DNA from 4 places in the Streptomyces sp. NPDC091281 genome. Region 1 is predicted to be linked to each of the others. Evidence: riboswitches for the same ligand, from Rfam matches in the RefSeq annotation. Region 1 holds a riboswitch; each other region holds the start of a gene.
What was found. A riboswitch is a leader RNA that binds a small molecule or an ion and turns the genes downstream of it on or off. The one in region 1 is predicted to bind cobalamin.
Positions count from the first base shown of each region.

Region 2: linked by a shared signal. The riboswitch ahead of ACIQPQ_RS09335 (CbtB-domain containing protein) and the one ahead of ACIQPQ_RS07295 (ribonucleoside-diphosphate reductase subunit alpha) in region 1 are both predicted to bind cobalamin.
Region 3: linked by a shared signal. The riboswitch ahead of ACIQPQ_RS23420 (prenyltransferase/squalene oxidase repeat-containing protein) and the one ahead of ACIQPQ_RS07295 (ribonucleoside-diphosphate reductase subunit alpha) in region 1 are both predicted to bind cobalamin.
Region 4: linked by a shared signal. The riboswitch ahead of metE (5-methyltetrahydropteroyltriglutamate--homocysteine S-methyltransferase) and the one ahead of ACIQPQ_RS07295 (ribonucleoside-diphosphate reductase subunit alpha) in region 1 are both predicted to bind cobalamin.

Region 1 is NZ_JBIVUY010000002.1:624,433-628,410, reverse strand. Features, by position in the region: gene mctP (monocarboxylate uptake permease MctP) at 1-950, shown strand, start outside; cobalamin riboswitch at 1,109-1,246, shown strand; gene ACIQPQ_RS07295 (ribonucleoside-diphosphate reductase subunit alpha) at 1,368-3,737, shown strand; gene ACIQPQ_RS07290 (ribonucleotide-diphosphate reductase subunit beta) at 3,737-3,978, shown strand, end outside.
Region 2 is NZ_JBIVUY010000003.1:93,587-97,564, reverse strand. Features, by position in the region: gene ACIQPQ_RS09350 (enoyl-CoA hydratase/isomerase family protein) at 1-23, shown strand, start outside; gene mmsB (3-hydroxyisobutyrate dehydrogenase) at 20-919, shown strand; gene ACIQPQ_RS09340 (enoyl-CoA hydratase) at 916-1,734, shown strand; adenosylcobalamin (AdoCbl) riboswitch at 1,862-1,963, shown strand; gene ACIQPQ_RS09335 (CbtB-domain containing protein) at 2,011-2,229, shown strand; gene ACIQPQ_RS09330 (CbtA family protein) at 2,249-3,007, shown strand; gene ACIQPQ_RS09325 (hypothetical protein) at 3,231-3,530, shown strand; gene ACIQPQ_RS09320 (histidine phosphatase family protein) at 3,594-3,978, opposite strand, start outside.
Region 3 is NZ_JBIVUY010000009.1:71,783-75,760, forward strand. Features, by position in the region: gene ACIQPQ_RS23415 (hypothetical protein) at 1-782, opposite strand, end outside; cobalamin riboswitch at 1,019-1,094, opposite strand; cobalamin riboswitch at 1,187-1,322, shown strand; gene ACIQPQ_RS23420 (prenyltransferase/squalene oxidase repeat-containing protein) at 1,671-3,978, shown strand, end outside.
Region 4 is NZ_JBIVUY010000003.1:475,844-479,821, reverse strand. Features, by position in the region: gene metE (5-methyltetrahydropteroyltriglutamate--homocysteine S-methyltransferase) at 1-2,076, opposite strand, end outside; cobalamin riboswitch at 2,262-2,416, opposite strand; gene ACIQPQ_RS10200 (magnesium and cobalt transport protein CorA) at 2,669-3,841, shown strand.

The DNA.
Region 1 (3,978 bases):
TCGCCAAGGCGGGCGACGCCTTCGCGCAGACCAACCCGGCGACCGGCGCGCCCCGCGGCGCCCTGGTCCCGGCCGAGGCGGGGCAGTGGACGTACGCCACGCTCGCCCTGGGTTCGGCGCTGGCGCTGTTCATGTACCCGCACTCGATCACCGCGACGCTCTCCTCGCGCAGCCGCGAGGTGATCCGCCGCAACACCACGATCCTGCCGCTGTACTCCCTGATGCTGGGCCTGCTGGCGCTGCTGGGCTTCATGGCGATCGCGGCCGGGGTGAAGGTGTCCAACGGGCAGCTCGCCATCCCGCAGCTCTTCGAGGACATGTTCCCCGACTGGTTCGCGGGCGTGGCCTTCGCGGCGATCGGCATCGGCGCGCTGGTCCCGGCGGCGATCATGTCCATCGCGGCGGCGAACCTCTTCACCCGCAATATTTACAAGGACTTCATCAAGCCCGACGCGACGCCCAAGGAGGAGACCCGGGTCTCCAAGCTGGTCTCGCTGCTGGTGAAGGTGGGCGCGCTGGTCTTCGTGCTGACCATGGACAAGACGGTCGCCATCAACTTCCAGCTCCTGGGCGGCATCTGGATCCTCCAGACCTTCCCGGCGCTGGTGGGCGGCCTGTTCACCCGCTGGTTCCACCGCTGGGCGCTGCTCGCGGGCTGGGCGGTCGGCATGGTCTACGGCACGGTCGCCGCGTACGGCGTGGCCTCGCCGACGCAGAAGCACTTCGGCGGCTCGTCGAAGGAGATCCCCGGCATCGGTGAGATCGGCTACATCGGCCTCACCGCGTTCGTGCTGAACCTGGCCGTCACGGTGGTCCTCACCTTCGTCCTGAAGGCGCTGAAGGCCCCCGAGGGCGTCGACGAGACCCGCCCGGAGGACTACACCGCGGACTCCGGCGACCCCGGCGTCCAGGTGGAGCTGCCGCCCGCCACGGCGGGCTCCTCGCACTAGCGCGACCGGGCGCGGGCGCCACCCCTGGCGTTTTGCCGACACCTTCCGCGCCACCCCTGGACAGACACGCCGACGGGCCGCCGTAAGCACTATGCTTCGGCGGCCCGTTGACGCTGCGGAGCCACCCCGACACAACATCTGGGGCTGGCGCGACAGGGCGACACAAGATGTATGCTCGTGCTCGCTGTCGCCGCAGGGGAATCCGGTGCGAATCCGGAACTGTCCCGCAACGGTGTACTTGCGTGTTTCCGCACGCGTGGTCAGTCCGAGGACCTGCCGGCAGCGCACCCGAACCGTCCGGTGCGGGTGCCTGACGTCCGGGTCTCGCGGAGTGGGCCGGTGGACGCGACGCCGTGCGCGCTCGTGTGCTGCCCCCTGCCCTCCGCCAGGCCCCCGCCGAGCGAGGGAGAGCCCCCAGTGACCATCGCGCCAGCCGAACCGGCTTCAGCAGTCCAGGTGGAGACCGACGGTCCCGGGACCGCACTGCTGCGGACCCTGACCGAGCTGACCGCCGACCTCCCCGACGCCGACCCCGGACGGGTCGCCGCCGCCGCGCTGCGCGGCCGGTCCGCGCGGGCGGACGAGGCCGAGCTGCGCGAGCTGGCCACCGAGGCGGCCGCCGGACTCATCGCCGAGGACCCCGCCTACTCCCGGCTGGCGGCCCGGCTGCTGACCATCAGCATCCGCGCCGAGGCGGCCTCCCAGGGCGTCACCACCTTCACCGACTCGGTCGCCGTCGGCCACCGCGAGGGCCTCATCGCCGACCGCACCGACGCCTTCGTCCGGCTGCACGCGGCCCGGCTCGACGCGCTGATCGACCCCGCCGCCGACGACCGCTTCGGCTACTTCGGCCTGCGCACCCTGCACAGCCGCTACCTGCTGCGCCACCCGCACACCCGCAGGGTCGTCGAGACGCCCCAGCACTTCCTGCTCCGCGTCGCCGCCGGACTCGCCGAGGACGACTCGGTGCGCGCCCTGGACGAAGTCGCCGCGCTCTACGGGCTCATGAGCCGGCTGGACTACCTCCCGTCCTCCCCGACCCTCTTCAACTCCGGCACCCGGCACCCCCAGATGTCGTCCTGCTACCTCCTCGACTCCCCCAAGGACGAGCTGGACTCCATCTACGACCGCTACCACCAGGTGGCCCGCCTCTCCAAGCACGCCGGCGGCATCGGCCTGTCCTACTCCCGCATCCGCTCCCGCGGTTCGCTGATCCGCGGCACCAACGGGCACTCCAACGGCATCGTGCCGTTCCTCAAGACGCTGGACGCCTCCGTCGCCGCCGTGAACCAGGGCGGGCGGCGCAAGGGCGCCGCCGCGGTCTACCTGGAGACCTGGCACTCCGACATCGAGGAGTTCCTGGAGCTGCGGGACAACACCGGTGAGGACGCCCGCCGTACGCACAACCTGAACCTCGCGCACTGGGTGCCCGACGAGTTCATGCGCCGCGTCAACGCCGACGAGCAGTGGTCGCTGTTCTCCCCGGCCGACGTGCCCGACCTGGTCGACCTGTGGGGCGAGGAGTTCGACGCCGCCTACCGCAAGGCCGAGGCGGACGGCCTCGCCAGGAAGACCATCCCGGCCCGTGAGCTGTACGGCCGCATGATGCGCACCCTCGCGCAGACCGGCAACGGCTGGATGACGTTCAAGGACGCCGCCAACCGCACCGCCAACCAGACGGCCGAGGCCGGACACGTCGTCCACTCCTCCAACCTCTGCACGGAGATCCTGGAGGTAACCGACGACGGCGAGACCGCGGTCTGCAACCTCGGCTCGGTCAACCTCGGCGCGTTCGTGACCGGCGGCGACATCGACTGGGAGCGGCTGGACGAGGCCGTGCGCACCGCGGTCACCTTCCTCGACCGGGTCGTCGACATCAACTTCTACCCGACCGAGCAGGCGGGCCGCTCCAACTCCCGCTGGCGTCCGGTGGGTCTGGGCGCGATGGGCCTCCAGGACGTCTTCTTCAAGCTGCGGCTGCCGTTCGACTCCCCCGAGGCGCGCGCCCTGTCCACCCGGATCGCCGAGCGGATCATGCTCGCCTCCTACGAGGCGTCCGCCGACCTCGCCGAGCGCAACGGCCCGCTGCCCGCCTGGGAGAAGACCCGCACCGCCCGCGGTGTGCTCCACCCCGACCACTACGGCTTCGAGTTCACCTGGCCCGAGCGCTGGGCGGCGCTGCGCGAGCGGATCGCCGCCACCGGCATGCGCAACTCGCTGCTGCTGGCCATCGCGCCGACCGCCACCATCGCGTCCATCGCGGGCGTGTACGAGTGCATCGAGCCGCAGGTGTCCAACCTGTTCAAGCGCGAGACGCTGTCCGGCGAGTTCCTCCAGGTCAACTCCTACCTGGTGCAGGAGCTGAAGGACCTCGGCGTGTGGGACGCCCGCACCCGTGAGGCGCTGCGCGAGGCCAACGGCTCGGTGCAGGACTTCGTGTGGATCCCGGACGAGGTGCGCGCGCTGTACCGCACGGCGTGGGAGATCCCGCAGCGCGGCCTGATCGACATGGCCGCCGCCCGGACGCCGTACCTGGACCAGGCGCAGTCGCTGAACCTGTTCCTGGAGACGCCGACCATCGGCAAGCTCTCCTCGATGTACGCGTACGCCTGGAAGTCGGGCCTGAAGACGACGTACTACCTGCGTTCCCGGCCCGCCACCCGCATCGCGCGCGCGGCCCAGGCCCAGGCGCAGCCCGAGAAGACCATCCCCGTCCAGCAGGTGTCCTCCGAAGAGGCCATCGCCTGCTCCCTGGAAAACCCCGAGTCCTGCGAGGCCTGCCAGTAATGTCCAGCAATCAGAACCTTCTCGACCCGGGCTTCGAGCTGACGCTGCGCCCCATGCGCTACCCGGACTTCTACGAGCGCTACCGGGACGCCATCAAGAACACGTGGACCGTGGAGGAGGTCGACCTCCACTCGGACGTCGCCGACCTCGCGAAGCTGTCGCCGGAGGAGCAGCACCTGATCGGCCGCCTGGTGGCGTTCTTCGCCACCGGTGACTCGATCGTGGCGAACAACCTGGTGCT
Region 2 (3,978 bases), on a different contig from region 1:
CCACCGAGGAGGAGGCCTGGTGAGCGCCGTCGTCGCCTTCGTCGGACTCGGCCACATGGGCGGCCCGATGGCCGCCAACCTGGTGAAGGCCGGACACCGCGTCCGCGGCCACGACCTCGTCCCGGACGCCCTCGCCGCCGCCGTCACCGCGGGCGTCGAGGCCGCCGCCTCCGCCGCCGGGGCGGTCGCGGACGCCGACGTCGTCGTCACCATGCTGCCCGCCGGACGGCACGTCCTCGGGCTGTACGACGAGATCCTCGCCGCCGCCCGCCCCGGCACCCTCTTCGTCGACTGCTCCACCATCGACGTCGCCGACGCCCGCACCGCCCACGAACGGGCCGTGACGGCGGGGATGCGGGCCCTGGACGCCCCCGTCTCCGGCGGCGTGGTGGGTGCCGAGGCCGCCACTCTCACCTTCATGGCGGGCGGCGGCGACGCGGAGTTCGCCGAGGCCCGGCCCCTGCTGGAGGCCATGGGCCGCCGGGTCGTGCACTGCGGCGGCCCCGGCGCCGGACAGGCCGCGAAGATCTGCAACAACATGATCCTCGGCGTCTCCATGATCGCCGTCAGCGAGGCCTTCGTCCTCGGCGAACGCCTCGGCCTCTCCCACCAGGCGCTCTACGACGTGGCCTCCGCCGCGTCCGGGCAGTGCTGGGCGCTCACCGTCAACTGCCCCGTCCCCGGCCCCGTTCCGGCCAGCCCCGCCAACCGCGACTACCGGCCGGGCTTCGCCGCCGCCCTCATGGCGAAGGACCTCGGCCTCGCCGCCGACGCCGCCCGCGCCACCGGCACCGACACGGAACTCGGGCGCCGGGCGGCTGAGTTGTACGCGGCCTACGCCGAACAGGTCGGTGCCGCCGAGGACTTCTCCGGCATCGTCCGCACCATCCGCGACCGGGGAGAGGAGCGCACCGCATGACGGGCGTACGGGAGAGCGACGGGGCGACCGGTGGTCCGGCGGGGGAGTACGAGACGATCCGGGTCGAGCGCGAGGGCCGTACCGCCCTGATCACGCTGGACCGGCCGAAGGCCCTCAACGCGCTGAACCTGAAGGTCATGGAGGAGGTCGTGGCCGCCGCCGAGGCCCTGGACCGGGACCCGGAATGCGGCTGTGTCGTCATCACCGGCTCGGAACGGGCCTTCGCGGCCGGGGCCGACATCAAGGAGATGGCCGACCGCGACTACCTCGACATGTACCTCACCGACTGGTTCACCGCCTGGGACCGCCTCGGGCAGCTCCGCACGCCGACGGTCGCGGCGGTCGCCGGGTACGCGCTCGGCGGCGGCTGCGAACTGGCCCTGCTCTGCGACATCGTGCTCGCCGCCGACACGGCCGTCTTCGGCCAGCCGGAGATCAAGCTCGGCGTCATCCCCGGCATCGGCGGCTCCCAGCGCCTGACCCGCGCCGTCGGCAAGGCCAAGGCGATGGAGCTGTGCCTCACCGGCCGCACCATGGACGCAGCCGAGGCCGAACGCGCCGGACTCGTCTCCCGGATCGTCCCCGCCGACGCGCTGCTCGGCGAGGCACGCGCCGTCGCCGCGACCGTCGCCGGGATGTCCCTGCCGGTGGCGATGATGGCGAAGGAGGCCGTCGGCCGCGCCTTCGAGACGACCCTCGCCGAGGGCGTCCGCTTCGAACGCCGCCTGTTCCACGCGGTGTTCGCCACCGCCGACCAGAAGGAGGGCATGGCCGCCTTCACGGAGAAACGGCCGCCCGTCTTCCGCCACCGGTAGGCCCCGCGGCGCGCCCCCGGCGCAGGCCGGGCGGCGCGCCGGTAAGGGTTCGGTGTGAGGGGCTCCCCGGCGGGGGTCCGGCCCTTGGCCAGGACCTCCGCCGGGGAGTACCGTCCCGTCCGGTATCGACGACGGACACGGAAGCCGGTGGAAATCCGGCACGGTCGCGCCACTGTGAACGAGCCGCCCCACCGCGGGCCGCCCGTGAGTCAGACCCTTGGCCGTCGTCCTGTGCACCACCGAGATGGGACGCGAACTCCCAGAGGAGGCCCCGCCATGGCGCAGCATGTCGCCCCGCCCGCCAGCACCCCCGCCGTACCGGCCCGACTGCCGCTGAGGGACATCGCGCCCTGGGCGGTCTTCTTCGGCGTCCTGATGCTGGTGCTGCTGTACTTCGTCGGCGCCGAGCAGGGTGCCACCGCCGTCGTCTCCGGCGAGGACGTCCACGAGTGGGTGCACGACGCCCGCCACCTGCTCGGCTTCCCCTGCCACTGACGAGGGGCGCCGCACTTCCATGAACTCCGCGATCGTCCGTAACCTCCTCGTCCGCGGCATGCTCGCCGGCCTCGGTGCCGGTGTCCTCGCCCTGGTCGTCGCCTACTTCCTCGGCGAGCCGAACGTCGACAGCGCCATCGGCTTCGAGGAGTCCCACGCCCCCGCTCACGAGCACGAGGTCGAACTCGTCTCGCGCGGCCTCCAGTCCACCGCGGGCCTGGCCACCGGCATCCTCGTCTACGGGGTCGCCTTCGGCGGCATCGCCGCGCTCGCCTTCTGCTTCGCGCTCGGCCGCGTCGGCCGCTTCGGCCCCCGCGCCACCGCCCTGCTGCTGTCGGGCGCCGCGTTCGTCGCCGTGTACGCGGTGCCGTTCTTCAAGTACCCGGCGAACCCGCCCGCGGTCGGCGACCCCGACACCATCGCCCGCCGCACCACCCTGTACTTCCTGATGATGGTGCTCAGCGTGCTGCTCGCGGTCGCCGCGGTGATCGTCGGCAAGCGGCTCGCCCCCCGGCTGGGCACCTGGTACGCCACCGTCGCCGCGGTGGCCGGTTTCCTCGTCGTGATCGGGCTGGCGTACGCCTTCCTGCCCACGGTGAACGAGGTGCCCGGCGACTTCCCGGCCGCCCTGCTGTGGCGGTTCCGGCTCTCCGCCCTCGCCCTCCAGGCCACGCTGTGGGCCGGATTCGGCCTCGTCTTCGGCGAACTCGCCGAACGCCTGATCCACCCCCGGCCGGCCGCGGTTCCCGCGGGCGCGGCGGCTGCCTCCCCGCAGTGAGCCGACCGAGCCGTCCGGCACGACGGGAGGGCCCGCGGAACCGTCCGCGGGCCCTCCCGCGTTCTCCCGGTGACCCCGCCGGACCGACTCCGTCACCGGCACGGCACTTCAGGACGGGCAGGACACCATGCGCGAACGACCGGGCCGATTAGCCACGGACCCCGACCGCGGAGACTTCGACCGCGGGGACGGGACCGGCGGCGAGGAGCGCAGGAGGAGCCGAGTGAGCCGACAACCCCAGCCGCGCCGCATCACCCTCGGCGGTCGCGAGGCGGTCGCCCTCACCCCGGAGGAGTACGCCCAACTCGTCGCCAGCCGACGGCAGATCGGCGGCCAGAGCGCCCGCGTCCGGGTGCTCGGTGAACAGGTGCGGCGCACCGACCGCCTCCTGCGGGAACTGGAGACCCTGGTCGCCGCACCCGGCGAGGGCTGCACGCACCCGCCGGACCCCGACCCCGCCCCCGGCTGCCTGCGCTGCGCCGTGGCCGACCTGCTCCGCCGCCACCGGGACACCGGCCGCTGAACTCCCGTACGCGCGGGACCGGTCCGTACGAGCGGCCGGGATCGGCCTGTCCGGGCGGCCGGGTCAGTCCGTGGCCGTGTTCGTGGTCGCGTCGAGCGGACGGCCGAGCCGCAGGTTCCAGCGCCCGGACCGCCCGCTGACCTCGGTCGCCGTCAACGGCGCCACGTCCAGCCGCCAGAACGCCTCCACGGGCGCCCCCACCACCCGCACCACCACGGCCCGTACGACGTCCGGCTCGACCACCGCGACCGTACGGCCCTCGCCCGCCGCCGCGTCCAGCCACACGGCGACCCGGTCGCACAGGTCCCGTACGGACTCCCCGCCGTGCGGCGCCGACGCGGGGTCCGCGAGCCAGCGGGCCACCGCCTCCGGCTCCGCCGCGCCGACCTCGGCCAGCGTCAGGCCGCGCCACCGGCCCACGTCCAGCCCCGCCAACCCGGCCGCCACG
Region 3 (3,978 bases), on a different contig from region 1:
GCGTTGAACGCACCGCTGTTGTTGACCAGCTTGCTCTTGAGGAACGCTTTCGCCTGCACGATGTCCGTGTCCGTGTTCGGCACGCCCGACACGCACAGCGCGGCCATCGCGGCGCCGGTCATGTCGATGTCGCTCGCGGCGGCCAGCTGGCTCGGATTCCCCTCCGCCTTCCCGTAGTTCCAGCCGCCGTCGTTGTGCTGGTTGGCGCGCAGCCGGGTGACGACCTTGTCCCGCAGCGCCTGCGGGACCCGTACCTGACCGGCCTGGGTCTTCGCGCCGTTGAGGGCGAGCGCGGCGAACACGGTCCCGTTGAAGTTGGCGGACGGGCCGAAGTAACCGGCCTCCGCCGTCTGCCAGTAGCCGTAGATGTCGGCGATCAGGTTGCGTGAGGCGGAGACCCGCGCCGGGTCGATCCCGGCGGCGTACGCGTTGAGCGTGGCGCGCTCGTAGTCGGTGACGACGGGGGAGGCGGACGGCCAGCTCGCCGAGGACAGCAGGGTGCGGTACACGGTTCTGGCGTTCTTCGTGGCGTCGCCGCCCGGCGTGACGTCCACCGCGGCGGTGCCGGCGGCGGCGAACGCGCTGAACGCCCACTCGTTGGACAGCCCCGACCCGGCGTACGAACCGTCCGCCGCCTGGAGCGACTTGAGGTAGGTCACGCCGTTCGTCTTCGACGTGGCGATCTGCGCGGGTGTGGAGGTCGCGGCGGCGGGCAGCGCGGTGAGCGCGAACGCCCCCGCCGCGGCGGTCGCGGTGAACGCGGCACGCCGCCAGGACGACACCGCGGCGCCGCCCGATCGGGCAGCGGCGGGGGAGACACGGGAATCCCGGGATGCGCGGAAAGCGCGGAAAGCGCGGGGAGCACCGGAAGTGCGGGAAGCGGTACGGGACATGGCCTGCTCCTGGGGTGAGGGACACCGGCCGAACCTGCGGCGGGCCCCTCGGCGGACCGGGAGCGCGGCGGGCCTGGCCGCCGTCCGGAACGCGTGGACCGGCTACCAACTCAACCTCACCGCTTGGGCATTCGGGCTCGGAACGGCACACCGCCGTCCCACACCGCTGCGCGTCAGCCCCGGACTCCCACCGGGTTCCCCCACTCGGCAGAGCGCGACGGTACCCGACCCGGACCCCCGTCACCAGAGGCGCCCCGGACAGCCGCCGGGCCCGCCCGAGGCACCCTTGACGCTTCCGGTGAAGCGTGCTCAAATCCGCCTGATACGCAACGAGTTCCAGGGGAAGCCGGTCGAACGCCGGCGCTGACCCGCAACCGTGGGCCCGGTCCAGCCGGGCGAGCCGGAATGCCTGGGACGTGATCGACAGCGCGTGATCGACAGCTACAGACGCCGTCGCGGACTACGGCGTGGTGCGACCAGCTTCCGTACGCCGGTGTCCCCGCGCGTGCCGGGAGCCCTCAGCCACGTCCCTGCCCGCGTCGGCCGGTCGGCGAAGGGACCGGGGTGGGGACAGCACAGGGCGCACCAGGCGCACAGGGCGCACCGGGTGCCGAGGACGCGCAGGGCGCTCGGCGCGCACACGGCGTGCCACGCGGACCGAGCGGTTCAGGCGGACCAGGTGAAGCGGGCGGACCAGGCGGAGTGCCGCGTACGGCGGCCCGCCCGCTGCGGCTGACGGCGTTCGCGGCGGCGCTGCTCACCGTCCTCGCGGTCTGCATGACCTTTCTCACCACGACCACCGCCGCCGCCGACCCGGTCGGCGCCTGCACCGCGACGCGGGGCGCCGTCGTCGCCGTCGACTTCGGCGCGTTCGACGGGGACGTGGTCCGCGGCTGCGACACCACCCCCACCACCGGCTACGAGCTGCTGCACGCGGCAGGGTTCACCACGAAGGGCACCGGCCACGACGGCGACGCCTTCGTCTGCCGCATCGGCCACGACGCGTTCCGCTCCGGCACGCAGTACCCGACCCCGGACGCGGACGACTGCGCGCTCACCCCGCCCGCCACCGCCTACTGGTCGTACTGGACCGCCGCGCCCGGCGAGGACGAGTGGACGTACAGCCGCTACGGCGCCATGGACCGCAGGCTCCAGGACGGCGACGTCGACGCCTGGGTGTACGGCGGCACGGACGTCGGCGGCACCACCGGCCGCCCCGACTTCAGCCCCGACGACGTCCGGCCCGACGGCGGCGGCACCGGCACCCCCGGCCCCAGCGGCGGTCCGACCGCCGCCCCCGGCGAGGTCGACACGGCCGCCGCCGTACGCTGGCTCAAGAGCCGTCTCACCGACGACGAACGCGTCACCGACGACTCCGGCACCGCCGACCTCCTGCTGACCACCGAGACCGCCTACGCGCTCGCCGCCACCGACGGCCGCGGCCCGGCCCTGGACAAGGTCACCGCGTACCTCACGACCCAAGTCGGCTCCTACGCCTACCCGTTCGGCACCGATCAGGCGCCGAACGCGACGGCCGCCGCCCGCCTCGCCCTGCTCGCCGAGATCACCGGCGGCGACCCGCGCGCCGTCGGCGGCCACGACCTCGTCGGCGACCTGACCGCGCACGTCTGCGCGGCGGGCCCCGAGTCCGGCGAACCCACCCCCGGCTGCACCGCCCCCGGCGACTTCCGCAACGCCGACTACGCCGACGGGCAGGCCCTCGCCGTCCTCGCCCTGCTGCGCGCCGGGGTCACGCCCCCCGCCGCCACCGTGGACCGGCTGGCGCGGCTCCAGTGCCGGGACGGAGGCATCTCCGGCCCCCTCATCCGGGCCGAGGAGAACTGCGACGCCGACCCCGCCGTCACCGCGCTCACCGCGCTGGTCCTGGAGAAGGCGGGCGGCCACGCCGACACCGTGTCCAAGGCGCGCGCCTACCTGACGCGCACCCAGCGCGAGGACGGCGCCTACCTCGGCTACACCGGCGCCACCGGCGCGAGCGTCCACGCGACCGCCCACGCCGCCCAGGCCCTGCGCGCCCTCGGCGACACCGGCCGCGCCGACGCCGCCGAGGCCTGGCTGTCCCGGCAGCAACTCGACGGCGGCGGCTTCGCGTTCGAGGAGGGCGGCACCGACCCGGCGCCCTACGCCACCACGGCCGCCGTCCTCGCGGGCGCGCACACCAGCCTGGTCACCCTCACCGCGCGCACCACCCCGCCCCCGACCACCGCACCCCCCACCTCCGCCTCCCCGACCGGCCGGCCGTCCACGACCCCGGCCCCGGGCAAGGCCCCCGACCTCCGCAAGGGCGTCGCCTACCTCACCGCGCCCGCCCAGCTCGTCCAGGGCCGCTACCACGCCGCCGGACCCGGCACCGCGCGCGCCGACTTCGGCCTCACCATCGACGGGGCCTACGCCCTCGCCGCCACCGGCCTAGACAACGCCGCCCTGCGCGGGATCGTCGACTTCCTCGACCGGGGCGGCAAGGACGGCGAGGGCCGTACGGTCAACGACTGGACCGGCGTCGGCGGCGCCCACCCGGTCGGCGGCGCCCTCGGCAAGACGGCCCTCCTCGCCGAGGCCGTCGGCCGTGACCCGCGCTCCTTCGGCGGCCACGACCTGATCGCCGCGCTCGCCGACGCGGTGTGCGCGAAGCCGAGCACCGCCCCCGACCGCTCCTGCGCCGCCGAGGGCGCCTACACCTACGCCCCCTCCGTGTTCGCGCAGTCCCTCGCGGTCATGGCCCAACTCCGCGCGGGCGAAAAGGAGTCGGCCCGCAAGCCCCTCGCCTACCTCCGGGGTCTCCAGCGGGCCGACGGGGCGTGGCCGAGCCTCATCCCGGCCACCGGGGACGCCGACGTCGACTCCACCGCGATCGCCGCCATGGCCCTCGCCCTCGCCCCGGCCGACGGCCCGGCCACCGGGACCGCCACCGGCACGGCCGCGGATTCCGGCGCGGACCCCGCCGTGGCCAAGGCCCTGAAGTGGATCGCCGCCCAGCAGCGGCCCGACGGCGGGTTCCCCGGCGCGGCCGGCACCTCCGTCAACTCCGCCGCCCTCGCCGTCCAGGGCCTCTCCCTCGACGCGG
Region 4 (3,978 bases), on a different contig from region 1:
GAGTTCGCGGGCGACCTGCATGTGCGAGCGGGCCGCCTCCAGGCTGATGACGTCCGCGTCGAGGTCGTCGATGGCCTGGACGATGTCGCCGAACTCGGCGTAGCACATGTGGGTGTGGATCTGGGTGTCCGGGCGGACGCCCGCGGTGCTGAGGCGGAACGCCTCGGTGGCCCAGTCGAGGTAGGCGGGCCGGTCGGCGGCGCGCAGCGGCAGCGTCTCGCGCAGCGCGGGCTCGTCGACCTGGATCACCGAGGTGCCGGCGGTCTCCAGGTCGCCGACCTCGTCGCGCAGGGCGAGGGCGACCTGCCGGGCGGTGTCGCCGAGGGGCTGGTCGTCACGGACGAACGACCAGGCCAGCATGGTGACGGGCCCGGTTAGCATGCCCTTGACGGGACGGTCGCTGAGGGACTGCGCGTACGACGTCCAGCGCACGGTCATCGGCTCGGGCCGCGAGATGTCCCCGGCCAGGACCGGCGGGCGGACGTAGCGGGTGCCGTAGGACTGCACCCAGCCGTGCTGGGTGGCGAGGTAGCCGGTGAGCTGCTCGGCGAAGTACTGCACCATGTCGTTGCGTTCGGGCTCGCCGTGCACGAGGACGTCGATGCCGGTCTTCTCCTGGAAGGAGACGACCTCGCGGATCTCCGCCTTGATGCGCTCCTCGTACCCGGCGGTGTCGATGCGGCCCGCGCGCAGATCGGCGCGGGCGGTGCGCAGTTCACCCGTCTGCGGGAACGAGCCGATGGTCGTCGTCGGCAGCAGCGGCAGCCCGAGGTGGGCGCGCTGGGCGGCGGCGCGTTCGGTGTACGGCTGGGAGCGGCGGGCGTCGGCGTCGGTGACCGCGGCGGCGCGGGAGCGGACGGCCGGGTCGTGGGTGATCGGCGAGTTCGCGCGGGAGGCGAGGGCGGCCCGGTTGGCGGCGAGTTCGCCCGCGATGGTGTCGGTGCCGCTGGTGAGGCCCTTGGCGAGGGTGACGATCTCGGCGGTCTTCTGGCGGGCGAAGGCGAGCCAGCGCAGGATCTGCGGTTCGATGTCGCGCTCGGCGCTCGCGTCGAGCGGCACGTGCAGCAGCGACGACGACGCGGCCACGTCGACCCGGTCCGCGAGACCCAGCAGGGTGCCGAGGGTGGCGAGCGACTTCGACAGGTCGTTGATCCAGATGTTGCGGCCGTTGACGACGCCCGCGACCAGCCGCTTGCCGGGCAGTCCGCCGACGGCGGCGAGGTCGTCGAGCTGGGCGGCGCCAGCCTCGGTGAAGTCCAGCGCCAGGCCCTCCACCGGGGCCTTGGCCAGGACGGGCAGGGCCTCGCCGAGCCGGTCGAAGTAGGACGCGAGGAGCAGCTTGGGGCGGTCGGTGAGACCGCCGAGGTCACGGTAGGCGCGGGTGGCGGCGTTCAGCTCGGCCGGGGTGCGGTCCTGCACCAGGGCGGGCTCGTCGAGCTGGACCCATTCGGCGCCCGCGGCGCGCAGGTCGGCGAGGACCTCGGCGTACACCGGCAGCAGCCGGTCGAGGAGGGTGAGCGGCTCGAAGTCGGCGGGGACCCCGGGCGCGGGCTTGGCCAGCAGCAGGTAGGTGACCGGGCCGACCAGGACCGGGCGGGCCGCGAGGCCGAGCGAGAGGGCCTCCTCCAGCTCGGCGACCTGCTTGGCGGAGTCGGCCGTGAACTCCGTGTCCGGACCCAGCTCGGGCACCAGGTAGTGGTAGTTGGTGTCGAACCACTTGGTCATCTCCAGCGGCGCGACGTCCTGGGTGCCGCGCGCCATGGCGAAGTAGCCGTCCAGGGCGTCCGCGTCGACGGCGGCCCGGTGGCGGGCCGGGACCGCGCCGACCATGACGGTGGTGTCGAGGACGTGGTCGTAGTACGAGAAGTGACCGGTGGGCACCTCGTCGATGCCGGCGTCGGCGAGCTGCCGCAAGGTGTCGCGGCGCAGGTCGGCGGCGGTGGCCCGGAGGGCGTCGGCGGTGACGCGGCCCTTCCAGTAGCCCTCGACGGCCTTCTTCAGCTCCCGGTTCGGACCCTGACGGGGGTAGCCGTACACGGTGGCCCGTGCTGCCGCGGCTGCGGGCTTGGTGGTCACGGAGATCTCCTTCGCGAGACGAATCCCTGAGATCCCGGTGGCGGGACGAGAGCGCGAAGGGGTGACGGAGCGGACGGGTCCGACCCCGCGCGGCACGGCGCGGTCGTCCGTCTGCTCTGTACGCCGACCCGCCCACGAGGTCACCGGGATGTCCGTGCGCGAGGGTTCGCGTACGGGCAACGGGCAGGTCTTCGGACTCGCGGGCACGCCCTCCGGACAACACCGGGGGACACCTAGTGGCCGTCGCTTCCCGGACCCCCGAGGGTCCAGTGCGTATGACGGCGGTCGTTCCCGCTCACCGCTGCGGGGCAGTCCCGGATTCCCACCGGGTTCCCTCTTACGACGCATCCCGCCTGGCGGACGGGGCGAACCAGCTGCGCCGCCCACCCTACGGCGCCCCCGTACCGTGCGCTGCGTCACGTCCACCATTCGGATGGTGACCTGACCCACCCGTGCCACGGGATTGAACCGGGCCCCCACCGGGAACAGCACGCCCCGGCCGTGCACCCGTACCGCGCCCGGCCGTGTGCCGTCGCGGGCCCCCGCCGCAGCACCTAGGCTCGGTCACGCCGTCCCACCAGGAGGTGCGCCCATGTCCGACTGGCGAGCGCGCGCGTCCCGCGCCGGGAAGTGGCCCCTGCGGTCCGCCGGTCACCCCCGCGGCGACGACCCCGACACCGACCCCGCGCCCGAACGCTCCATGGACCCCTGGACCGACGCCGAGCCGCCGCGCGAACCCCTGGAGCGCAGCCTCGTCGACGCGGCCGTCTACCGCGACGGCCGCCGCCTGGACGTTCCCGCCGACCTCGCCGAGATCTACGCCCGGCTGCCCGGCGAGCCCGGCACGATGGCCTGGATCGGCCTCTACCGGCCCTCCCCGGAACAGCTCGGCCAGGCCGCCGAACGGTTCGGGCTGCACGAACTTGCCCTGGAGGACGCGATCGTCGCCCACCAGCGCCCCAAGCTGGAACGCTACGGCACCACCCTCTTCGTCGTCCTGCGCTCCGCCCGCTACCTCGACGAGACGGAGGAGGTCGACTTCGGCGAGATCCACATCTTCGTCGGCCCCGAGTTCGTCCTCACCGTCCGGCACAGCCAGGCCCCCGACCTCGGCGCCGTCCGCAAACGCCTGGAGAACGACCGCGACCTCCTCGCCCTGGGCCCCGAGGCCGTGCTCTACGCGATCCTCGACGCGGTCGTCGACGGCTACGCGCCCGTCGTCGCCGGACTCCAGAACGACATCGACGAGATCGAGTCCGAGGTGTTCGGCGGCGACCCCAACGTCTCCCGCCGCATCTACGCGCTCTCCCGCGAGGTCGTCGACTTCCAGCGGGCCACCCGCCCGCTGCTCACCATCATGCGCGGCCTGGAGGCGGGCTTCGCCAAGTACGGCACCAGCGAGGAACTCCAGCGCTACCTCCGAGACGTCGCCGACCACGCCACCACCGTCGCCGAACGCGTGGACGGCTTCCGGCAGATGCTCGGCGACATCCTCACCGTCAACGCCACCCTCGTCACCCAGGCGCAGAACGAGGAGATGAAGGCGCTCGCCGAGGCGGGCCACGCCCAGAACAACGAGATCAAGAAGATCTCCAGCTGGGCCGCCATCCTCTTCGCCCCCACCCTCATCGGCACGGTCTACGGCATGAACTTCGACCACATGCCCGAACTGCACTGGACCCTCGGCTACCCCTTCGCCGTCGCCCTGATGGCCCTGGTGTGCGTCAGCCTGTACGTCGTCTTCAAGCACCGCGACTGGCTCTGACGCGGTACGGGCGCCGCTCCGGCCCGCCCCCGCGCCGTCAGTGATCCGTCAGGGACGGCGCTCACCGCGTCAGCGTCGCGTCAGGACGGGTCCCGGCGGCGGGCCGGGCGGGCATAGCGTCCTTGCCGGGAACCACG